Regions from separate parts of the Nonomuraea sp. NPDC003214 genome, predicted to be linked through region 2. Evidence: predicted binding sites of a transcription regulator. Region 2 holds the regulator's gene; each other region holds the start of a gene.
What was found. The regulator HrcA, encoded in region 2, represses chaperone genes, less so after heat shock. The targets are predictions, from matches to a motif close to TTGGCACTCTCNNNNNGAGAGTGCCAA.
Positions count from the first base shown of each region.

Region 1 (5,732 bases), on a different contig from region 2:
ACCGCCGCCGCCGCGTCTCATTGTCAGCTCGCCGTCGTCGGAGACGGTGAACGAGACCGGGCCTCTGTTGGAGGCGAGCAGGACGCTGTTCATCGACGCTCCCAGGAGTTACGACGAGGAGATGTCACGGAGGTGTCTCCCGACCTTAGGATCCCAGCTATGGCGCTAGATGAGGCAACCGAAGAACTCGCCCGCTCGGCCGCCGTAGGAGATCATCGCGCACTCGGCGAGCTCCTGCGCCGGATCGAGCCGGACGTGCTGCGGCACTGCGCCCGCATCCTGCCCTACCACCAGGACGCGGAGGAGGCGGCTCAGGACACCCTGCTGGCCGTCGCCCGCAACATCGGGCGGTTCGAGGGGCGCGCCAGGTTCAGCACGTGGCTGCACATCGTGACCGCCAACTGCGCGCGGACCACGTACCGGTCGCTGAAGCGCAGGGCGGCGGAGCAGAGCTCCGACGAGCTGCCTATGCAGAAGCCCGACGTGCGGCGGGTCAGCGTGATCGCCGGGTCGCGGCTCGACCTGCTCGACGCGATGGAGGCGCTGGAGGCCGACAAGCCCGACCTGGCGCAGGCCCTGGTGCTGCGCGACATCGTCCAGCTCGACTACAGCGAGGTGGCCGAGCAGCTCAACATCCCGCTCGGCACGGCCAAGTCGCGCATCCACCAGGCCCGCAAATACGTGCAGGCGGCGCTCGGCGAAGACTATCGGTGAGACCGGTTGTCTCGCGAAGTGAGACGACTGGTCAGTTCGCGGCTCGGATTGGGTAGAGTCCGAGTCAGCAACTCCAACTGAATATTGCTCATCCAGAGGGGTGGAGGGACCGGCCCTGCGAAGCCCCGGCAACCCTCCCGGCTTGTGACTCGCGACCTGCGAGGCCGACCGGGACAGGGTGCCAATTCCGGTCCGTGGTCAGGGTGGCCGCGGACGAAGATGAGGGAAGGCCTCGCTTCATGTCGCTCGACTTCGGTCCCGCCGTCGCTCTCTCCTGCCGCGAGTGCGGCACCCGCTACCCGCTGGGCCCCAGCTTCGCCTGTCTGGAGTGTTTCGGGCCGCTCGAGGCGGCCTACTCCTTCGGGAACGTGACCCGCGCCGACATCGAGTCGGGCCCGGCCAACATCTGGCGCTACCGCTCGCTGCTGCCGGTGCCGGTCGACGTCGCGTCCAAGCCCAACATGAACCCCGGCTGGACCAAGCTCGTCAAGGCGGGCAACCTGGGCCGGGCGCTGGGCATCAAGTCCCTGTACGTCAAGGACGACTCGGGCAACCCCACCCACTCCTTCAAGGACCGGGTGGTGGCCATCGCCGTCGAGGCGGCCCGCAACTTCGGCTTCCACACGCTGTCGTGCTCCTCCACCGGCAACCTGGCCGGCGCGGTGACGGCCGCCGCCGCCAGGGCCGGCCTGGAGGCCTGCGTGTTCATCCCCGCCGACCTGGAGCAGGCGAAGATCGCCATGGCCCGGGTGTTCGGCGGCAAGCTGATCGGCATCGACGGCACCTACGACGAGGTCAACCGGTTCTGCTCGGAGCTCATCGGCGACCCGCTGGGCGACAAGTGGGGATTCGTCAACGTCAACCTGCGGCCCTACTACGCCGAGGGCTCCAAGACGCTCGCGTACGAGATCGCCGAGCAGCTCGGCTGGAAGCTGCCCGAGCAGATCGTCATCCCGATCGCCTCCGGCTCCCAGCTCACCAAGATCGACAAGGGTTTCAAGGAGCTCATCCAGCTCGGCCTGGTCGAGGACAGCCCGTACAAGGTGTTCGGGGCGCAGGCGCTCGGCTGCTCGCCGGTCTCGGCCGCCTACAAGGCCGGCCACGACGTCGTCCAGCCGGTCAAGCCCGACACCATCGCCAAGTCGCTGGCCATCGGCAACCCCGCCGACGGCCCCTACGTGCTCGACATCGCGCGCCGCACCGGCGGGGCGGTGGAGGACGTCACGGACGCCGAGATCGTCGCCGCGATCAAGCTGCTGGCCTCGACCGAGGGCATCTTCGCCGAGACGGCCGGCGGTGTGACCGTCGGCGTGCTGAAGAAGCTCGTCGAGACGGGCCAGCTCGACCCCGAGGCCGAAACCGTGGTGCTCAACACCGGTGACGGGCTCAAGACGCTCGACGCGGTCACCGACGTCACCCCCACGGCCGTGATCCGGCCCTCTCTCGACGCGTTCCGCGCGACTGTCTGACAACCAGGAAAGGCGAGATTTACCATGAGCGTTTCTGTGCGGATTCCCACCATCCTGCGCACCTACACCGGCGGTAACGCGGAGGTGAGTGGAGAGGGCGCAACGCTGCGTGACGTGCTTGCCAAGCTCGACTCCGACTACCCGGGCATCGGCGCGCGCATTCTTGATGAATCGGGCAAGATTCGTCGTTTTGTCAACGTTTACGTTGGCGAAGAGGATGTCCGTTTCGCCGAGGGGCTCGACACTCCCGCCCCTGAGGGCACTCAGATCTCCATCATCCCGGCGGTCGCGGGCGGCTGAGAACCCCCCGATCTCCAGAACGACCCTCTAGAAGGCGCCCCATGCGGGCGCCTTCTCTTTTGTGAAATACAAGGTTGAACCAGTTAGCGTGAGGTGAAATACCCGATTTGCCGATTGACTCTGTTGCCAAACGCCTTCCCACAGGTATGGTCGAGTGCGATCGTACGGCTGATATCCATTAGTCAGGCGATTGTAGGTCTCGCGGAGGAATGGGCGGGATCTATGAGCCCAGTAAGAGGAGTCGGAAGTGGCGCAGGGCACCGTCAAGTGGTTCAACGCGGACAAGGGCTACGGCTTCATCGCGGTAGACGGTGGTAAGGATGTATTCGTCCATTACTCGGCAATCTTGATGGACGGGTATCGGTCTCTCGAGCAGGGCCAACGGGTCGAGTTCGAGATCACGCAGGGCCAGAAGGGACCGCAGGCGGAGTCCGTCCGCTCGGTCTGACGTGGTGAGCACCGGCGGCTCGCACGTCAGCGCAGTACGTGCGAACCGCCACCTCTCGTCCCCTCACGTACGGCGGGCTCACGGGCCCGCCGTACCGACGTGACCTGGGGTGGGGTGCTGTCGGCTTGCACTCGACCGGGTAGAGTGCTAAACAATTCGTTGGCACTCTCTGTCGCAGAGTGCCAACCCTGGGATCGAGACGATGGGGTCCGCCGAAGGAGCTGCGGGCCCACATGCCGTCGCGGGCGTCGGCTCGATCGCAGCAGCCACCCTGTGTCTGGGAGGTCTAGCCTTATGGCAGCCAAGATGATCGCGTTTGACGAGGACGCCCGGCGCGGTCTCGAGCGCGGTATGAACCAGCTCGCCGACGCCGTCAAGGTGACCCTGGGGCCCAAGGGCCGCAACGTCGTGCTGGAGAAGAAGTGGGGCGCCCCCACGATCACCAACGACGGTGTCTCCATCGCCAAGGAGATCGAGCTCGAGGACCCGTGGGAGAAGATCGGCGCCGAGCTGGTCAAGGAAGTCGCCAAGAAGACGGACGACGTCGCGGGCGACGGCACCACCACCGCCACCGTGCTCGCCCAGGCGCTCGTCCGTGAGGGCCTGCGCAACGTGGCCGCCGGCGCGAACCCGATGGCTCTGAAGAAGGGCATCGAGTCCGCGGTCGAGCGGGTCAGCGAGGAGCTGTCCAAGCTGGCCAAGGACGTGGAGACCAAGGAGCAGATCGCCTCCACCGCCTCCATCTCCGCCGCCGACCCCGAGATCGGCTCGCTCATCGCCGAGGCGATGGACAAGGTCGGCAAGGAAGGCGTCATCACCGTCGAGGAGAGCAACACCTTCGGCCTCGAGCTCGAGCTCACCGAGGGCATGCGCTTCGACAAGGGCATGACGTCGATGTACTTCGTGACGGACTCCGACCGCATGGAGGCCGTGCTCGAGGACCCGTACATCCTCATCGTCAACTCGAAGGTCTCGGCCAACAAGGACCTGCTGCCGCTGCTCGACAAGGTCGTGCAGTCCGGCAAGCCGCTCCTCATCATCGCCGAGGACATCGAGGGCGAGGCCCTGGCCACCCTCGTGGTCAACAAGATCCGCGGCCTGTTCCGCTCCGTGGCCGTCAAGGCCCCGGGCTTCGGTGACCGCCGCAAGGCCATGCTCGGCGACATCGCCATCCTCACCGGTGGTCAGGTCATCGCCGAGGAGGTCGGTCTCAAGCTGGAGAACGCCACCCTCGACCTGCTCGGCCGCGCCCGCAAGGTCGTCGTCACCAAGGACGAGACCACGATCGTCGACGGCGCCGGTGACGCCGACGCGATCAGCGGCCGCGTGAACGAGATCCGCGCCGAGATCGAGCGCACGGACTCCGACTACGACCGCGAGAAGCTCCAGGAGCGCCTGGCCAAGCTCGCCGGTGGCGTCGCCGTCATCAAGGCGGGCGCGGCCACCGAGGTCGAGCTCAAGGAGCGCAAGCACCGCATCGAGGACGCCGTGCGCAACGCCAAGGCGGCCGTCGAGGAGGGCATCGTCCCCGGTGGTGGCGTGGCGCTGCTGCAGGCCGGCGCCAAGGCCTTCGACAAGCTGGAGCTGACCGGCGACGAGGCCACCGGTGCCGCGATCGTCCGCAAGGCCCTGGAGGAGCCGCTCAAGCAGATCGCGGTCAACGCCGGCCTCGAGGGCGGCGTCGTGGTCGAGCGCGTGCGCAACCTCACCCCGGGTGAGGGCCTCAACGCGGCCACCGGCGAGTACGTCAACATGTTCGAGTCGGGCATCCTCGACCCGGCCAAGGTGACGCGCTCGGCGCTGCAGAACGCCGCCTCCATCGCGGCGCTCTTCCTCACCACCGAGGCCGTCATCGCCGAGAAGCCCGAGAAGACCCCGGCCGCTCCCGCTGGCATGCCCGGCGGCGGCGACATGGACTTCTAGGTCCGATCGCGTTCCACGTGGCGATAGCGTCAGCCCGGTCCGGATTTCCGGCTCGGGCTGATGTGTTTATCGGAGCCGTCCCTAAATAGGGGCGGCTTCTTCTCTTGTGCGCGACAAACAGGTCTGATCCACGCCAGCCAGGTTCCGGTCCGGGTGGAACTCTGGGGCAATGAGCGCTTGGGCAGTCATGGAGAAGTTTTACGCCGCCGAGGCCGCGTACGTCGCCGCCGGCGGATTCGGCAAGGCGTCGTACGACGACGTCGCCGTACACCTCGACCCTGAAGTGGTGCTGCACCAGGCACCGGGACTGCCTTTCACCGGAACGGGCGCCTGGCGCGGGCATGACGGGATGGAACGCTTTCTCGCCGCCTTCAGCGCGGTGTGGGAGTCGATGGAATTCCTGGAGCAGGAGCATTGGGGCGACGACAGCACGGTGGTCGTCCGCAACCGGGTCCGCTTCCGCGCCCGCGCCACCGGGCGGGACGTCGACGCCCTGATCATGCAGCTGATCACCGTACGGGACGGGCGCATGCTCGAATGTCGGCCCTTCTACTGGGACCCCCAGGCCATCGCCGACGCCTGCCGCCCGCCGGTCAGTCGTTCCGCCTGACGGCCAGGCAGCAGCGGACGAAGTCCTGGACGACGGGGTTGGCGTCGTCGGCCGGGGTCCAGGCGACGCCCACGCGGGTGGGGCTGACGCCGCTGACGGGGCGGTACGTGACGCCTGGGCGGGCGTAGAAGCGGGCGGCGGACTCCGGGGCCAGGGCGACGCCGTAGCCGTTGGCGATGGCGCTGAGCCAGTCGTCGGGCTGGTCCGTGACGGCGCCGACGCGCACCGGGTGGCCGTCGCGCTCGTCCGCCGCCAGCCAGTAGTCCCG
Region 1 covers NZ_JBSFSX010000014.1:29,317-35,048, forward strand. Annotated here, with positions in the region: gene ACWDXC_RS35725 (alpha,alpha-trehalose-phosphate synthase (UDP-forming)) at 1-93, opposite strand, end outside; gene ACWDXC_RS35730 (RNA polymerase sigma factor) at 160-714, shown strand; SAM riboswitch class I at 800-940, shown strand; gene thrC (threonine synthase) at 954-2,183, shown strand; gene ACWDXC_RS35740 (MoaD/ThiS family protein) at 2,208-2,483, shown strand; gene ACWDXC_RS35745 (cold-shock protein) at 2,731-2,931, shown strand; gene groL (chaperonin GroEL) at 3,226-4,854, shown strand; gene ACWDXC_RS35755 (nuclear transport factor 2 family protein) at 5,042-5,464, shown strand; gene ACWDXC_RS35760 (LysR family transcriptional regulator) at 5,448-5,732, opposite strand, start outside.
Region 1: groL (chaperonin GroEL) is a predicted target of HrcA. The motif match lies at 3,091-3,117, and genes of this name have one in related genera.

Region 2 (5,732 bases):
GGCGCGGGCCGACGCGTTCACCGAGGTGGCGTGGGCCGTCGGCGGCATGCACGCGACGGCGGCGCGGCTGGCCGCCCAGCGGACGGCGCTGCGCGAGGGCACCGCGGAGGCGCTGGCCGAGCTGGGGCGGCGCAACCGCGACCTGGTGCACCGTCAGCTCGGCGCGGTCGGCGTGCTGCAGCGGCACGAGTCCGACCCGGCGGCGCTGGCGCGGCTGTGCGAGCTCGACCGGTTGACCGGGCGGCTGCGCAGGAACGCCGAGAGCCTGCTGGTGCTGGCGGGCAAGCGGGCGGCGCGCCGCTCGTCGGAGCCGGTCCCGGTGGCCGACGTGGTGCGGATGACGCTGGCGGAGATGGAGGGCCATCACCGGGTGACGCTGCGGGTGCTGGACGGCCCGCTGGTGCGCGGGGCCGTCGTGGCCGAGGTGGCGCACCTGCTGGCCGAGCTGGTGGAGAACGCGCTGGCGTTCTCGCCGCCCGACGCCGAGGTGGAGATCTGGGCGCGCGCCGACGAGGGCGAGTGCCGCATCACGATCACCGATCACGGCGTCGGCATGACGCCCGCCGAGCTGGCCGCGGCCAACGCCCGGCTCAGGGGCGAGGAGAGCTTCCTGGCCGCGCCCGACCGCTGCCTCGGCCACCACGTGGTGGGCCGGCTGGCGGAGCGGCTCGGCGTGCGGGTGTGGCTGCACGAGACGCCCCGCTCCGGGGTGACCGCCCGGGTGGCGCTGCCGGAGGAGCTCCTGACGGCGGCCTCAGCGGCCGTTGAACGCGTCGCGCAGCCGTGAGAAGAACCCCTGCTGCCCCGGCGCGAACTTGCCGGGCGGGCGCTCCTCGCCGCGCAGCTTGGCCAGCTCGCGCAGCAGCTCCTCCTGGGCCGGGTCGAGGCGGCCGGGCGTCTCGACGTTGACGTGGATGAGCAGGTCGCCGCGGCCCGACTCGTTGAGCCGCTGGACGCCGCGCCCGTACATGGTGATGACCTGACCGGACTGGGTGCCGGGCCGCACGTCGACCTCCTCCGGGCCGTCGAGCGTCTCGACGGACAGGATGGTGCCGAGCGCGGCCGCCGTCATCGGGATCTGGACCGTGCAGTGCAGGTCGTCGCCGCGCCGCTCGAAGATCTCGTGCGGCTTCTCGGCGATCTCCAGGAACAGGTCGCCGGGCGGGCCACCGCCGGGGCCGACCTCGCCCTCGCCGGCGAGCTGGATGTGGGTGCCGTCCTCGACGCCGGCCGGGATCCGGACCTTGATCGTGCGCCGGGTGCGCACCCGGCCGTCGCCGGAGCACTCCTGGCACGGGTGGCGGATGATGCTGCCGAAGCCGCCGCACTGCGGGCACGGCCGCGAGGTCATGACCTGGCCCAGGAACGAGCGGGTGACCTGGGAGATCTCGCCGCGCCCGTTGCACATGTCGCAGGTGTCGGGGTGGGTGCCCTGGGCGGTGCCGGCGCCCTGGCACACCTCACAGGTGACGGCCGTGTCGACGACGAGCTCGCGGGTGGTGCCGAACGCGGTCTCGCGCAGGTCGAGCTCGACCCGGATGGTCGCGTTGCGGCCGCGCCTGGCGCGCGAGCGGGGCCCGCGCGTGCCGCCGGCGGTGCCGAAGAAGGCGTCCATGATGTCGCTGAACGGGAACCCGGCGCCGAACCCGCCGGCGCCCGCACCCGCGCCGCCGCCGCCGAACGGGTCGCCGCCGAGGTCGTACATCTGGCGCTTGCTCGGGTCGGACAGCACCTCGTAGGCCTGCGTGATCTCCTTGAACCGCTCCTGGGTGGCGGGATCGGGATTCACGTCAGGGTGCAGCTCGCGGGCCAGCCGGCGGTAGGCCTTCTTGATCTCGTCCTGACTGGCGTCACGGCGCACCCCGAGGGTGGCGTAGTAGTCGCTGTTTGCCACTTATCGACCTCTTAAGATGCAGCCAGGATCTGGCTGACGTAGCGTGCCACCGCGCGTACGGCGCCCATCGTCACGGGGTAGTCCATCCTCGTGGGGCCCAGCACGCCGAGCCGGGCCAGTTGGTTGTCGCCTTGACCGTATCCCGTGGCGACGATGGACGTGCCCCGCAGTCCGGTATAGGCGTTCTCGGAACCGATGCGCACGGTGAGAGCGGACGGGGTGTCTGTGGTTGTCTCGCCGAGCAGCCGCATGAGCACGACCTGTTCCTCCAGCGCCTCCAGCACGTCGCGCAGGCCGACGCTGAAGTCGGCGCCGGCCAGGTTGGCCGCGCCGGCGAACACGATCTTCTCGTCGTGCCGCTCGACGAGCGTTTCGAGCAGGACCGACAGGATCGTCGCCACCACCGGCCGGTCCTCGACCGGCAGCCGCTCGGGCAGGTCGGACACCAGCTCCGGCACGCTGGCCAGGCCGCAGCCGTCGAGACAGGCGTTGAGCACCGCGCGCAGGTGCGCGATGCGGGTGTCCTCCACCACCTCGGGCAGCTCGATCACGCGCTGCTCGACGCGGCCGGTGTTGGTGATCAGGACGAGCATGACCCGCCGCTCGGCGAGCGGGACCAGCTCGACGTGCCGGACCGTGGAACGGGTCAGGGTCGGATACTGCACGACGGCGACCTGCCTGGTGAGCTGCGCGAGCAGCCGCACCGTGCGGGTCACCACGTCGTCGAGGTCGACCGCGCCCGCCAGGAAGGTCTCGATCGCCCGGCGCTCCGCTCCGGAGAGCGGCTTGACCTGCGAGAGCCTGTCGACGAACAGGCGATAACCCTTGTCCGTCGGCACTCGGCCCGCGCTGGTGTGCGGCTGGGTGATGTAGCCCTCCTCCTCCAGCGCGGCCATGTCGTTGCGGACCGTCGCCGGGGAGACCTTGAGGTTGTGGCGCTCGGCGAGCGCCTTCGAGCCGACGGGTTCGTTGGTCGACACGTAGTCTTCGACAATGGCGCGGAGCACCGCGAGTTTACGATCGTCGAGCACGTGCGCACCTCCTACCGCTGCCTTTAGGGGAAACGCCAGGTCTAGCACTCTGTGTTCCCGAGTGCCAAGTGTACGGCTCTCACCCACAAGGTGCGATAACGCCGGGGGCCCGATGACAAGCCGAATGCCAAGCCTCACACTTGCCGCCATGACGGACAATTCGCCGTACGGCCCGCCGCCTCCGCCGGGGCCGCAGCCGGGGACCCACCACCAGTATCCGCCCCCTCCCCCTGGTCAGCAGCCCTACTTCGCCCCGCCGCCGCCCCCGTACGGGCAGCAGTTCCCGCCTCCGTACGGGCAGCGGGTGGACCCGAAGGCGATCCGGCCCCGGCTGCGGTGGATCGGCGTCGCGTGGGGCGTGGCCGCCGTGTGCGTGCTGGCCGCCGGGGCGCTGTTCGTCAGCAGCCTGTTCAGCACGGTGGCGAACGTGGCGCCGAGCCGCACGTTCGCCGCCGGCGAGACGGTAGCGGCCACGCTCGACCCCGCCGACGGCCCCGCCCTCTACCTCGCCTCCGACGGCCCGGTCAGCTACGACTGCCAGATCTCCGGCGGCGCCACGCTCATCGCGCCTTCCAGTACGACCACGCTCACCGTCGACGGCACCCGCTGGGAGCAGATCGCGCTGGTCAACGCGCCGTCGGCGGGCCAGTACCAGGTCACCTGCGCCACCCAGCAGCAGTCGGACGCCAGGTTCGGCATCGGCACGGGCGTGCTCGGCGCGGCGGCCGGGGTCGTGGGCGGCGCGGCGGTGGCCGCGATCGTGGCCGCGATCGGCGTGCTCGCGGCGGCCTTCGTGACGATCGTGGTCGTGGTACGCCGCGGCGGGCACCGCAAGCGCCTCGCGGCGGGCGGGTGATTTGCTACGGTCCCCGGTGTGTACGACGGTGATGTTCTCGCGGGAAACTGGCGGCGCCCGGGCAAGGGCAAGATCCCGCAGGTGCCGGCCGAGCCGGACCTGGTGGTGGAGGACGCCGACAGCGGCTTCTGCGGCGCGGTGGTGGCCTGCGACAAGGAGGCCGTCACGCTGGAGGACCGCTTCGGCAGGCGCCGGCTGTTCCCGCTCGCGCCCGCCGCGTTCCTGCTGGAGGGCAAGGTCGTGACGCTCGTGCGGCCCCAGGCCGCCGCTCCCCGGGCGCCCCGGCGCAGCGCCTCGGGCTCGATCGCCGTGGAGGGGCTGCGGGCCAGGGTGGCCCGCGAGAGCCGCATCTACGTCGAGGGCGTGCACGACGCCGCCCTGGTGGAGAAGATCTGGGGTCACGACCTGCGGGTCGAGGGCGTGGTCGTCGAGTACCTGGAGGGCGTCGACGACCTGCCGGCGATCGTCGAGGAGTTCGCGCCCGAGCCGGGGCGGCGGCTGGGCGTGCTGGTCGACCATCTGGTGCCGGGCTCCAAGGAGAGCCGCATCGCCGCCCAGGTCACCTCGCCGCACGTGCTCGTGGTCGGGCACCCGTACGTGGACATCTGGCAGGCGGTCAAGCCGTCGGCCGTGGGCATCGCGGCCTGGCCGGACGTGCCGCGCGGGGTGCCGTGGAAGGAGGGCGTGATCGCTGCCCTGGGCTGGCGCGCCGAGCCGGCCGACGCCTGGCGGCGCATCCTCGGCTCCGTCTCGACCTACGCCGATCTGGAGCCCGAGCTGCTCGGCCGGGTCGAGGAGCTGATCGACTTCGTCACCGAGGCCCCGTGAGCGCGGCGGCCTGATCAGCTCAGGATGTCGCGGACCAGGGCGTCGGCGAGCAGGCGGCCCCGGAGGGTGAGCACCATGCGGCCGGCTTTGAACGCCTCCGGCTCCAGGAGCCCGTCGGCCAGCGCGGCGGCGACGTGGGTGCGGCCGGTGGGCGGCACGTCGGCCAGCGGGTAGCCGGACGCGAGCCGGAGCTCCAGCATGAGGCGTTCGGTCGCCCGGTCCTCGCCGGTGAGCTCCTCGCGGGCGTGCGCGGGCGACAGGCCCTCCGCCAGGCGCTGCGCGTAGGGGGCGGGGTGCTTGACGTTCCACCAGCGGGTGCCGCCGACGTGGCTGTGGGCGCCGGGCCCTGCGGCCCACCAGTCGCCGCCGGTCCAGTAGAGCAGGTTGTGGCGGCACCGGGCGTCGTCGGAGGTCGCCCAGTTGGACACCTCGTACCAGCGGAACCCGGCCGCGGCCAGCATCTCGTCGGCGATCACGTAGCGGTCGGCGGCCACGTCGTCGTCGGGCATCGGCAGCTCGCCGCGCCGGATGCGGGCGGCCAGGCGGGTGCCGTCCTCGACGATCAGCGAGTAGGCCGACACGTGGTCGGGCTCGGCCTCGACGGCGGCGGCCAGCGAGGCGCGCCAGTCGTCGTCGCTCTCCCCCGGCGTGCTGTAGATCAGGTCCAGGTTGACGTGGTCGAACCCGGCCTTCCTGGCCTCCAGCACCGCCTGCCCGGCCCGGCCGGGGGTGTGCTGGCGGTCGAGCACGCGCAGGACGTGGTCGCGGGCGCTCTGCATGCCGAAGCTGACCCGGTTGAAGCCGCCTTCCCGGAGTCTGTCCAGGTATTTCGGGTCGACGGACTCGGGGTTCGCCTCGGTCGTCACCTCGGCCCCGGGCGCCAGGCCGAACTCCGCGCCGATGGCCGCCAGGATCCTCGACAGGTCCTCGGCGGGTAGCAGCGTGGGCGTGCCGCCGCCGAAGAACACCGTCTCGACGGGCAGTTCGGCGTCACCGAGCACGCGGCGGGCGAGCCGGATCTCCTCCACCACCGTGGCCGCGTAGTCGGCGCGCGAGGCGCCGGGGCCCAGCTCGGCGGCGGTGTAGGTGTTGAAGTCGCAGTAGCCGCAGCGGGTCACACAGA
Region 2 covers NZ_JBSFSX010000005.1:133,280-139,011, reverse strand. Annotated here, with positions in the region: gene ACWDXC_RS16420 (nitrate- and nitrite sensing domain-containing protein) at 1-787, shown strand, start outside; gene dnaJ (molecular chaperone DnaJ) at 755-1,894, opposite strand; gene hrcA (heat-inducible transcriptional repressor HrcA) at 1,906-2,925, opposite strand; gene ACWDXC_RS16405 (hypothetical protein) at 3,074-3,781, shown strand; gene ACWDXC_RS16400 (DUF3097 domain-containing protein) at 3,800-4,609, shown strand; gene hemW (radical SAM family heme chaperone HemW) at 4,624-5,732, opposite strand, start outside.

Region 3 (5,732 bases), on a different contig from region 2:
CACCTCGCGGAGGAGCCATTCCATGCCCTCCAGCCGCTGCCGGATCTCGTCGAGGACGGCTCCCTGCGTGCGCTGTTCGTACACGTGATCCTGGGCGGCACGCGCCAGCAGCTCCCGCATCCTGTCGGAGATGGCGGTCTGGCCGCCTGCCTGCAGAAGGGTGGTGGTGTGGTTGGAATGGTCCACCGAAAGGCTCCTTCGCTGTCGACGGTCTGCCGCGTGGCGGTGGGGTTGGGTCCGATGTGCAAGTGAAAGAAGGAGAACGCGGCTCACCGCAATAGGGGGGAGAACTCCCGCCCGGCTACCTTAGCCTTTCGATCAAGGTCCGTCATCGGCGAAGGAGAAGATCGCTCTTATGATGGAATCGTCCGGATTTGTCATTCACGCAGGTCGTGACGGGTGGCAGATCAGAACGGATGGTTTATCCATAATCCTCGTCAGAATGACGACGGCGGATTCTTCACCGGAAAGCCGGAGGTCGCCGCGCAGCCGCTCGATATCCACAGCCGATCCGCGCTTTTTAATGGTGACATTTCCGACGCGGCGTGCCCGCAGCGCCGCTCTGAGTCGTTTGAGCGAGAACGGCAGCGTCTCGACCACCTCGTACCGCGCGGCCCACGGCGTGTCGACCGGCTCGTCCCCCGAGATGTAGGCGATCATCGGGTCGGCCAGCCACCCGCCCACCAGCTCGGCCACCTCGCCCACCAGATGCGCCCGCACCGCGGCCCCGTCCGGCTCGTACACGTAGCGCCCCACCGGCCCGGTGCCGGCCTCGGCCCCGGTGGCGGTCAGCGTATGGCCGCCCGGCAGGAGCGTCGCCCGCCGCCCGGGCTCGCCGGCGCCCGTCCAGAGCGCGGCCTCCTTCACCTCGCCCTTGTACGAGACCCACTCGGCCTGCGCCTGCGCGGGGATGAACTCGTACGGGATGCCGGGGGCGACCTTGAGGCAGGCCAGGCGCGCCCGGGAGACCAGGTCGAGGACGACCGGCCAGGGCGGCGAGTAGGACATCGGGTCGAACGTGCGGCCCCGCGAGCCGCGCCTGGCCGGGTCGGCGAACAGCACGTCGTGGTCCTCGGGCCGCACGGTCGCGGCGTCGGCCACCCGCACGGTGACGCGCTCGCCCAGGCCGAGCGCGTCGGCGTTGGCGCGGGCGACGGCGGCGGTCAGCGGGTCGGCGTCGACGGCCTCGACCGTGCGGCCGGCGCGGGCCAGCGCCAGGAAGTCGCCGCCGATGCCGCAGCAGGCGTCGGCGACGCGCGGCCCGGCGCCGCACTCGGCCAGGCGGCGGGCCCGGTGCTCGGCGACCTCGGCGCGGGTGGACTGTTCGAGGCCGTGCGGGGTGAAGAACATGCGCGCCGCGTCGGCGCCGAACTTGGCGGCGGCCCGCTCGCGCAGCCCCGCCTGGGTGAGCGCCGCCGAGGTGAGGGCGGCGTCGTAGGTGCGGCGCAGCCGGGTGGCCGCCGCGACCGGGTCGGCGCCGGCGAGCTCCTCCGCCTCGGCCAGCGCCCGCAGGCCGCGCGGTGTCAGCAGCTCGGTGAAGGCGTCCAGGTCCACGACGTACGACGGTAGTGCACGCGGCGGGCCGGCTCAGAGATCGGTGTCGCGCAGGGAGACGAGCAGCTTGCGCAGCAGCCCGGCCAGGGCGGCGCGCTCGTCCTCGTCGAGCCCGGCCAGCAGGTCGCGCTCGTTGTCGAGATGCCCCTCCAGCACGTCGTCGACCAGGCGCAGCCCCTCGGGGGTGAGCGAGACCAGGATCATGCGGCGGTTTCCCGGCGCCGGCCGGCGGTCGACCAGGCCGCGCTCGACCAGGCGGTCCATGCGGTTGGTGAGCGCGCCGGGGCTGACCATGGCGGAGGAGGACAGGTCCTTCATGCACATGGTGTGGCTCTCGCCGCTGCGCAGCAGCGTGGCCAGCATGTCGAACTCCCAGGGCTCCAGGCCGCGCCCGGCCAGGAACTCCTTGACGCCGCGTTCGAGCAGGCGCGACAGGCGGGAGACCCGGCCGACGACGCCCATGGGCGAGGCGTCCAGGCCGGGGCGGGCCCGCGCCCACTGTCCGAGGATCACGTCGACGGCGTCTTCCATGCGTCCGACGATATCAAAAACTTCGACGTTGAAATTTCGGGGGAGCCGCGCTAGTTTCCTGAGTGTCGAAGTGTTCAACGTCGAAGTGTTCGAGGTGGAAGACATGAAGGTGCTGGTGCTTGGCGCGACGGGCTACATCGGCGGGGTGCTGGTCGAGCGGCTGATCGAGCGCGGCCACGAGGTCGCGGCGCTGGTGCGGCCGTCAGTCGACGGGAGCAGGCGGGTGTCCGGGGTGGCCGACGAGCGCCACGGCGACCTGGCGGACCCGGCGTCGGTCGCCGCCGCGCTGACCGCCGACGTCGACGCCGTGGTGCACGCCGCCGAGCTGACCGGTAACCGGGAGGCCGACCTGGCCTCCGTCGGCGCGCTCGCCGCCTCCGGGAAGCGGGTGACGTACGTGAGCGGGGTCTGGGTGCTCGGCGAGGTGGACGGCGGGGACGAGGAGAGCCCGGCCGACCCCGTCCCGCTGGTCGCCTACCGCGACCAGGTCGAGCGGCTGGTGCTCGACGGCGGCGGGTCGGTGGTCCGGCCGGGCGTCGTCCACGGCCGGGGCGGTGGCATCCCCGCGCTGCTGCGCGAGCAGGCGGCCCGGCGCGGCACGGGCGTGTACGTGACCGCCGGGGGAGTGCCCGCCTGGACGGCCGTGCACGTGGACGACCTGGCGGACCTGCTCGTCGCGGTCGTGGAGAAGGGGGAGGCGCGGATCTACCACGCCATCGCGGAGGAGGGCGTGCCCGTGGACGCCGTCGCCGAGGCGGCCGGTGTGGCGGCCGGCGTGGGCGCCGCCGCGGAGCCGTGGCCGCTCGCGGAGGCCGCCGGGGCGCTGGGGGAGGGATTCGCCCAGGCCCTCGCGCTCAGCCAGCGCATCGGCGCGTCGCGCACCCGGGCGGCCCTGGGCTGGAACCCCGGCCGGGCCGGGATCGTGGCCGACCTGGCGGAAGGCTCCTACGCCTGATCGCCCAGAGCTGACGCGTTCGTGTTGACTGTCAAGCCCCTCTTGCATATGTTTCCTGTTGGCACTCTCCCCTTGAGAGTGCCAACTGTGCGACGAGGCAGGTCTGGCACCCGCGACGGCAGGCCCCGCTGGTCGCCTCTTCTGATCATTCAAATCTGAAGGGGAGGTCCGATCGTGACGACCGCCACCAAGGTTCCCGTTAAGCCGCTCGGCGACCGCATCGTGGTTCAGCCGCTTGAGGCAGAGCAGACCACCGCTTCCGGCCTGGTCATCCCTGACACCGCCAAGGAGAAGCCGCAGGAGGGCAAGGTCCTCGCGGTGGGCCCGGGCAACTGGGACGAGGACGGCGACAAGCGGATTCCGCTCGACGTCTCCGAGGGCGACATCGTCCTCTACAGCAAGTACGGCGGCACCGAGGTCAAGTACGGCGGCGAGGAGTACCTCGTGCTCTCCGCCCGCGACGTTCTCGCGATCATCGAGAAGTAAGCCGGTCGTGTCGGGCCCCGGGCGCTCCCAAGGCGGCCGGGGCTTTCGACGCTAGGAGAGGACTTTCAGCAAATGGCGAAGATTCTGGAGTTCGACGAGGACGCCCGCCGCGCGCTTGAGCGCGGAGTCAACGCCCTCGCGGACGCCGTGAAGGTTACCCTCGGCCCGCGTGGCCGCAACGTCGTCATCGACAAGAAGTTCGGTGCTCCGACGATCACCAACGACGGTGTCACCATCGCTCGCGAGGTCGAGCTGGAGGACCGTTACGAGAACCTCGGCGCCCAGCTCGCCAAGGAAGTTGCCACCAAGACCAACGACATCGCGGGTGACGGCACCACCACCGCGACCGTCCTGGCCCAGGCCATGGTCCGCGAGGGCCTGCGCAACGTGGCGGCCGGCGCCTCGCCGCTGTCGCTCAAGCGCGGCATCGACAAGGCCGCCAAGGACGTCAGCGACAGGCTGCTCGCCTCGGCCATCCCGGTCGAGGACAAGAAGGCCATCGCCGACGTGGCGACGATCTCCGCCCAGGACGCCAAGATCGGCGACCTGATCGCCGAGGCGTTCGACAAGGTCGGCAAGGACGGCGTGCTGACCGTCGAAGAGTCCAACGCCATGGGCATGGAGCTCGAGTTCACCGAGGGCCTGCAGTTCGACAAGGGTTACCTGTCGGCCTACATGGTGACCGACTCCGAGCGGATGGAGTCCGTCCTGGAGGACGCCTACATCCTGCTCACCCAGGGCAAGGTCTCCTCCATCGCGGACTTCCTGCCGCTGCTGGAGCAGATCGCCCAGACGAAGAAGCCGCTGCTCGTGGTCGCCGAGGATGTCGAGGGCGAGGCCCTGGCCGTCCTGGTCACCAACAAGATCCGCGGCACCTTCACCTCCGTCGCCGTCAAGGCTCCCGGCTTCGGCGACCGCCGCAAGGCGATGCTGCAGGACATGGCCATCCTCACCGGCGGCCAGGTCGTCAGCGAGGAGGTCGGCCTCAAGCTGGAGAACGTCGGCCTGGAGGTGCTCGGCACCGCCCGCCGCATCGTCGTCACCAAGGACGCCACGACCATCGTCGACGGCGCCGGCGACCCTGCCGCGATCGAGGACCGGGTCAAGGAGATCAAGCTCGCCATCGAGCAGTCCGACTCCGACTGGGACCGCGAGAAGCTCCAGGAGCGCCTGGCCAAGCTCGCGGGCGGCGTGTGCGTGCTGCGCGTCGGCGCGGCCACCGAGGTGGAGCTCAAGGAGAAGAAGCACCGCCTCGAGGACGCGATCTCCGCGACGCGCGCCGCGATCGAGGAGGGCATCGTCTCCGGCGGCGGCTCCGCGCTGATCCACGTCTCCAAGGACCTCGACGACCTCGGCCTGACGGGCGACGAGGCGACCGGTGTCTCCATCGTGCGCCGCGCGCTGGTCGAGCCGGCCCGCTGGATCGCCGAGAACGCCGGCCTGGAGGGCTACGTCGTCACCCACAAGGTGGCGGAGCTGCCCGCGGGCCACGGCCTCAACGCGGCCACCGGCGAGTACGGCGACCTGCTCGCGCAGGGCGTCAACGACCCGGTCAAGGTCACCCGCTCGGCGGTGCAGAACGCGGCGTCGATCGCGGGCATGCTGCTGACCACCGAGGCCCTCGTGGTGGACAAGCCCGAGGAGGAGGCCCCGGCCGCCGGCCAGGGTCACGGCCACGGGCACGGCCACTAGGGTTCGCTGTAACGCGCTTCGGCCCGCACCGGGATTCCGGTGCGGGCCGTTTCGTTGTTTGTAGCGCTATGTCACATTTTTCTGTGAAATATTGTTTATCTGAGTGAACCTGGAGTGCGGGTTAAGCGTCCGTGGTCTGACGAATGTCGTGCCATTTGGCTTATAACGTGAAACAATCTGCCAGGCATAAAGGCTTAGTGTTGTCACTCGATTACTATCGGTTATCGTCGCTTCAATGTGACCAATCCGTAGCCGTTCGCCATGACGACAGGCCGGAGCGGGCCGGGCATCATGCCTAACGTGAGCGAGGGAAGCGTCGCCGACGCCAAAATTGGGGTAAGGCTCGCGTCGAGACTTCCGGCACGGACGGATGACTCCGACCTAAGAGAACTGACGAGCCTCGCGGTGCAGGGAGATCGCAGTGCGATCGAATCCTTGCTCGGCGAGTTGCGTCCGATGGTGGTGCGCTATTGCCGCGCCAGGCTGGGCCGCGTTTCGGGGCAATATCACATTG
Region 3 covers NZ_JBSFSX010000001.1:1,004,104-1,009,835, reverse strand. Annotated here, with positions in the region: gene ACWDXC_RS04645 (hypothetical protein) at 1-186, opposite strand, end outside; gene ACWDXC_RS04640 (THUMP-like domain-containing protein) at 382-1,554, opposite strand; gene ACWDXC_RS04635 (MarR family winged helix-turn-helix transcriptional regulator) at 1,588-2,085, opposite strand; gene ACWDXC_RS04630 (NAD-dependent epimerase/dehydratase family protein) at 2,189-3,040, shown strand; gene groES (co-chaperone GroES) at 3,215-3,526, shown strand; gene groL (chaperonin GroEL) at 3,599-5,218, shown strand; gene ACWDXC_RS04615 (sigma-70 family RNA polymerase sigma factor) at 5,510-5,732, shown strand, end outside.
Region 3: groES (co-chaperone GroES) is a predicted target of HrcA. The motif match lies at 3,099-3,125, and genes of this name have one in related genera.